DNA from 2 places in the Acetobacterium sp. UBA5834 genome. Region 1 is predicted to be linked to the other one. Evidence: riboswitches for the same ligand, from Rfam matches in the RefSeq annotation. Region 1 holds a riboswitch; the other holds the start of a gene.
What was found. Region 1 has a riboswitch for cyclic di-GMP ahead of B3F51_RS02880 (type II secretion system protein). Riboswitches for the same ligand answer to the same signal wherever they lie in the genome.
Positions count from the first base shown of each region.

Region 1 (3,123 bases):
ACCCGGAGAATACCGGGTTGCCCAACCATTCCGGCTATAGATAATATAATCAATGGTGGCATCCCGGTTTTCGTCAACCACCTGGATCTTGGCCTCCTGATTGATTTCGGCGCCAATCAGATCAGTCAGATCGGCTTGAACCGGTACCCGATAATGACCCCCGGCCTGAAATTCAATGGCCCGGGCCCGGGCGGCCAGATAAACCAGCTTGGCATTGGCGGCGTTGGTAGTCTGACGAAAAATGGTGACCAGGCCGGCAATAATCAGCATGACCACCAGGAGGATCAGCACCACCGTCAGCACAAACCCCCGGCTAAACCCGATTGGCTCAGGGTCTGCGGACGCAAACTCATAGTCTTTAATTGGACGCAAGGATTACCTCTCAAAATGATTAACCGATTGTGGCAAACTATCTTCTGCACTAAAATGCAGGCGGAATCATTCTATCATAAAATTAATTGGATTGACTTAAATTATTGGATTTAAATTCGTTTAATCATAACCACAGATCTAAATAAGCAACGATCGTTGCCCTGCTGGATCGCCCACTGCCTTACTGGAATGCCGTAATCCTGGTTATTTTAAAATAAAAAATACCCTATCCTGCGCAAACCCAATGACGGGTTTGCGCCTTGGATAGGGAGAGAATGCCCTATGGCGCATAGGGCAGAGCTTGTCTACTTTTTAACAACAGTAGCGTTCCCACCAGTAATGGTTACTTCATAACCACCTTTTAAATAAACAAGTTTTGTTACTTTCGCTGTTGTCTTTGCCTTACTAGTATCATCTGTGGGATCTCCAACAATTACAGTCCATGCTGATTCTTCAGTTCCCGCAGTTGGTGTAGCATTAGCCGAAATTGTGAGATCTGTACCTATGTACTTATTCATTTGATAACTCACTATTTTACTTTTATAATCAGTATCCGTTGTGGCCGGGGCAGCTGCCTGAGCTTTAACTTTTGTTGAATCTAAAGCTGTCGATAAATCGCCATCACTTGTTTGATTTTTAGCGCTGAATTCTGTTGCAGTCGATTGGGCTGCTACATATACTTCTCTTGCTTCAGCAATATACGATTTTCCCTTTGCATCATTGACAAACCCCAACATCGTTGGAATCGTAAAAGCTGCCAGAATCGCCAGGATCACCAATACTACAATAATTTCTACCAGGGTAAACCCTTTTCTGTTTTTACGCATTCTGTTAATTAATTCCATTTGCGTCACTCCTTATTTTTTGTATTTTTGCTCTATATGATCATCTGCGCCTAAAGATGATTTATAAACGAAAGTCATTATTAAAACATTCTAATTTTATCTTAATACCCATTATTTCATCTTAATAATGAATTGTACTGGCTTTTTTTGTCAAAAAAAGCCACACGGTACCGTGTGGCAACTGGCTGTCGTATCATGATGCATTGATTATCATCTGACTTAGACCCTTTAGCTTTGCGTCCCGGACTTTCATCCGTTTTGCCTTTACTCTTTTATCTGTTTGTAATTTAATCATATTTTAAAGCCGATTAAAAGTCAAGTTAAAACTTTACAAGAATGTTACAAGTTTTTCAACAAACCACACCGTTTTAACATAGGCAGAGAACCTCCCAGCCCATGGTGCGCATGGGGTAAAAATTCTTAGATGGCTAAACATCTTTATTCACGTATATCCTTGCTGTTTTATCAGTTTACTCTTTTTTATCAGCTTATGGGACTTTTACTATAGAATTACCAAAGTCGTCCGTCTCCCTCTTAGTCATATCAACCTCATACTTTTTTACAACGCTAGCATTATTACCTTCAATCGTTACTTGATAACCATCTCTCAGATAGACAACCTTTGTTACCCTAGCGGTTCTTTGATCCTTATTTGCGCCCGTACCATCTATATTATCATCCCCCGGACCGACTGTTACTCTCCATGCTGCGCGATGACCAGCTGGCGTGGCATCCTGATACTTAAACAAATTAATCTGGGAAATTGACTTCTGATTATATACTCCGTCCAGCCAAGGCAGATCTGCACTCAAATACCGGTACATTTGATGGCTGGCGTTGACTTGGGATGTTCCATACAACTTGTCACCTGGATGAAAAGTCTTGTAGCGATATTGAACTTCGCCTGAACTGAGACTGACGGCCAAACCATTTGACCACGGATCTCCACCACCCGTTCCAGTATTGTTACTACCATCCGTCATATCCGTTGTTCCGCTATACTCGGTTGCCACAGCCTGAGCTGCTACATAGACTTCTCTCGCTTCGGCAATATAGGCTTTACCTTTGGCATCTGCCACAAATCCCAACATGGTTGGAATGGTAAAGGCGGCTAAAATAGCAAGCACCACTAATACCACGATAATTTCTACCAGGGTAAAACCTTTCTGTAGTTTTACTCTCTTTTTAATATATTCCATCACTCCCCCTTTAAAATACAATAAAGCTTCTTTCTTTGTGATTAATAAACACGAGTTGGCACTCCATCTTTCTTATTCCAGGGGACATTCGGCCGCAAATTGCCCTCTTTGATAAGTTTTTCTACCGTAATCGTTGCATCACTATACCAAATGACGTGATCATTTTTTACATAGTACACTTGTTTTACCGCACCTTCCTTACCGGGTGTCTTATCCATTATAACGAACCAGTAGGAGTCCCCTTTTTGATAAGTACTTCGGTAATTACCGTTAGAGATTTTCAAATCATTACTGAGGTATTTTCTCATTTGCAAACTTGCTGCTTTATTAGGGTTACTACTACTATTATTAGCACCAGATACCCAGTACGAGTTCAAGGCATCAGCAGGATTATCGCTTCCCGTCTCTAGGTTTTGACCAGTTCCAATATATTCTGTCGCCACGGCCTGGGCTGCCACATACACTTCTCTGGCTTCGGCAATATACGCTTTTGCTTTAGCATCCTCAACAAAGCCCAGCATCGTCGGAATCGTAAAAGCCGCAAGGACCGCCAGCACTACCAGTACCACAATGATCTCTACCAGGGTAAAGCCTTTTTCTAATCTCACTCTTTTGTTTTTCTCATTCATACGCCCCTCTTTTCCTTACTCATACTCAATAATATCAATCCAAAATAATAAACAATACTGATTTTACCAAACCACTCA
Region 1 covers NZ_DJGY01000012.1:89,681-92,803, reverse strand. The annotation lists gene B3F51_RS02885 (hypothetical protein) at 1-372, opposite strand, end outside; gene B3F51_RS02880 (type II secretion system protein) at 678-1,217, opposite strand; cyclic di-GMP riboswitch class I at 1,391-1,490, opposite strand; gene B3F51_RS02875 (prepilin-type N-terminal cleavage/methylation domain-containing protein) at 1,706-2,416, opposite strand; gene B3F51_RS02870 (prepilin-type N-terminal cleavage/methylation domain-containing protein) at 2,458-3,045, opposite strand.

Region 2 (3,123 bases), on a different contig from region 1:
AGATAAACCCCACGAGCATTCAACGTATTATTACACTGCTCCAGCTGCTCTGCGAGTTGGCAATAGCTGGTAAATGGATAACTGAATAAATTACCAGTTTTCATTCCGGCTAATGTAGGCGAACAGTGGCGTATCAATTCTCTCTCGAACTTGTTCATGACGACATCTTCCGGGTATGCGATTTTAAAACACAGCCATCGCAATTCTTACATTGAGCACAATGCTCCTCCAGAATGTTTCGTAATGCAGCCAAACTGCTGCTATGTGACCGTGCCAGGGGCAAATTTAGTCTTTTTGCCTCATCGGTCGCACAGTTTACCATTTTATGCGAAACCGTCCCAGTAAATAATACAATCAAATCTGGGACGCCGATTTTTTTTTTCATTGCACCCTGCATTTGGGTGAAAACCTTAGCCCGACAATCATATTCTTTGCATAAATCTTTATATTGATAAATCATGCGATCATTTCCGCCAATAATAACAATGCTCATTTGGTGCCCTCCATCCCCTTGTGTTAGTTATTACTAACTGATTATAACTTATCACAATTCGGAGCAGCTGTCAATTATTTTTAAACATTTATTAAGGAATTATTATTGGTTTTTATGGCTGACTACAAAGCTCATATTTAAATATTATACCGCATAAATCAACATACAATATTTTAAGCATTGACTTTATATTGATTAACAGTTTTCGCGAAATAACATTGATCATCAAAAAAACGGCTGCAACATTAGATTATTATAATACAATTGATGATTGATAATAATATCACAAAATTGCACAACAATATTAATCAAAAGTCGAGTGATGCACAAGAAACATCGGCGCATATAATGAATATCTTATATTTAATGTCAGCAGTAATCTAAAGTATTTTGAGCAAAATATTACTGCTGCAAATATAATAAAAAAAATAATTCGCAAAATATTCACTTGACAATTGATAATATATGCCTTATCATGATGCCAATAGAATATTTAGCAAACTTATCGAAAGGTAAGGACGCAAAGCTTTAGGGTCTAAGTAATTATTTATATGACAGCCAGTTGCACAACCACATTTTTTAATGATGATTATAATGCAACGTGTCAATGCGTTGTTTTTTTATTCTATACGATTCAGTTGTTGGTCAATTTAATATTTGGCAAACTTATCGAAAGGTAAGGACGCAAAGCTATAGGGTCTAAATAAGTATTTATATGACAGCCAGTTGCAGATTATAGGTGTATTTAATTCGCCTTAATTGCAACGAGTAAATCGTTGCTTTTTTATTGCAAAAAACGAATGGAGGATACTGATGGATCAATTACTGATAACTGCAGAAGTTTTTATAATTGGAGCAGTGATGGGAGTATTTATGAAAAAAACGACTGATTATTTAATCAGTCAGCGAGTCAAGACCTTAACCAACCATCAGTTATCCGGCAGTGTTACAAAAACAATCTTTTGGGCGATGCTTAATGCAATCATCTGGTTGGTCTTTGTAAAGCTCAACGGACTTGAACCAAAAACACTGGAATGTATGTTGCTCTTTTCAATCTGTGTCATTCTTTCTGCTGTCGACATCAGCATTAAAAAAATTCCCAATGAGCTGGTATTAATGACGATATTCGTGGGCGGTGCCTTCATCATTACCGGGCAGCCGATTACCAGTATTGGGATGAATATCTTTGGTTTAGTAATTGGTTTTATTATATTCTTTTTACCAGCAATAATTGGAAAGGGCGCTGGTTGGGGAGACGTAAAATATGCCGCTGCGGTTGGTTTTTGTTTGGGCGTTTATGGAATAATTTCTGCGATTATGATAATGACTTTCTTTCTGATGATCTACACAGCTTACCTGATCATTAGAAGAAAAGGTAATTTAAAATCAAAGGTTGCCCTGGGACCGTTTATGGCTTCCAGTTTTGTATCCGTATTAATTTTAAACCTTATCAACACAAATTATCTGATAGATTTTGGAATGTTGTTTTAAACCGAGGTAAACTTGGTAACAATACGTAAAAAATATTAAAAAGGAGAAGAAAAAATGAAAAACGGATTATCACGCATGATCAGAGAAGAAGATGGACAGGGCATGGTTGAATATGGCTTGATTATCGCCGGGATTGCATTGGCTGCCATTGCTGCCATTTGGTTATTGGGGCCGCAAATCGGGCAAATGTTTACAGATATCGGCACTCAGTTAGCAGCATAATTACGCTAATTAGTTTGACTAACAAATATAAAATATTGGAGGAGAAACTGAAATGAAAAATCAATTAATGCACATGATCAGAGAAGAAGACGGACAGGGTATGGTTGAGTATGGCTTGATTATTGCCGGGATTGCATTGGCTGCCATTGCCGCCATTTGGCTACTGGGACCACAAATCAGTCAGTTCTTTACGGATATCGGAACGCAGATGGCGGCATAATGAAGTAGACTATTTAAAAAATTAAGCACGAATCATAAAATATAAAGGAGAAGAAAGAGATGAAAAACGGATTGTCACGCATGATCAGAGAAGAAGATGGACAGGGTATGGTTGAGTATGGTTTGATTATTGCCGGGATTGCATTGGCTGCCATTGCTGCCATCTGGTTACTAGGCCCGCAAATCGGTCAATTCTTTACCGATATTGGTACTCAATTAGCTGCATAAACGATAATAATTTATTGAAGATACTAAATTAAAAGGAGAAAATAAAATGAAAAACGGATTATCACGCATGATCAGAGAAGAAGATGGACAGGGTATGGTTGAATATGGTCTGATTATTGCCGGGATTGCATTGGCTGCCATTGCTGCCATCTGGTTACTGGGCCCTCAAATCGGTCAATTTTTTACGGATATTGGAACCCAATTAGCAGCATAAAGCCTACAGGTAGTTATTGTGTTTACTGTGAAGAAACCAGTGGCATATTGGCAACGTCAAAGTGGAGATTTCTGCCGGACGTAATCAATATGCCTTTTTTAGTCGGTTAAACGATCTGCTCCAGTTACAGTTAAATAAATCAGATCTTCAGGATGAATGATCAGGGAGGAAAAATGTTTGCAAACATAATCAAACGGTTTAAAAAAGAAGACGGGCAAGCAATTGTTGAGCTTGCTATCACCCTGCCAATTTTGAT
Region 2 covers NZ_DJGY01000069.1:196,345-199,467, reverse strand. The annotation lists gene B3F51_RS14940 (DUF3793 family protein) at 1-158, opposite strand, end outside; gene B3F51_RS14935 (DUF2325 domain-containing protein) at 155-493, opposite strand; cyclic di-GMP riboswitch class I at 979-1,063, shown strand; cyclic di-GMP riboswitch class I at 1,143-1,227, shown strand; gene B3F51_RS14930 (prepilin peptidase) at 1,307-1,984, shown strand; gene B3F51_RS14925 (Flp family type IVb pilin) at 2,039-2,206, shown strand; gene B3F51_RS14920 (Flp family type IVb pilin) at 2,259-2,426, shown strand; gene B3F51_RS14915 (Flp family type IVb pilin) at 2,486-2,653, shown strand; gene B3F51_RS14910 (Flp family type IVb pilin) at 2,700-2,867, shown strand; gene B3F51_RS14905 (TadE/TadG family type IV pilus assembly protein) at 3,041-3,123, shown strand, end outside.
Region 2: another riboswitch for cyclic di-GMP. It lies ahead of B3F51_RS14930 (prepilin peptidase); the one in region 1 lies ahead of B3F51_RS02880 (type II secretion system protein).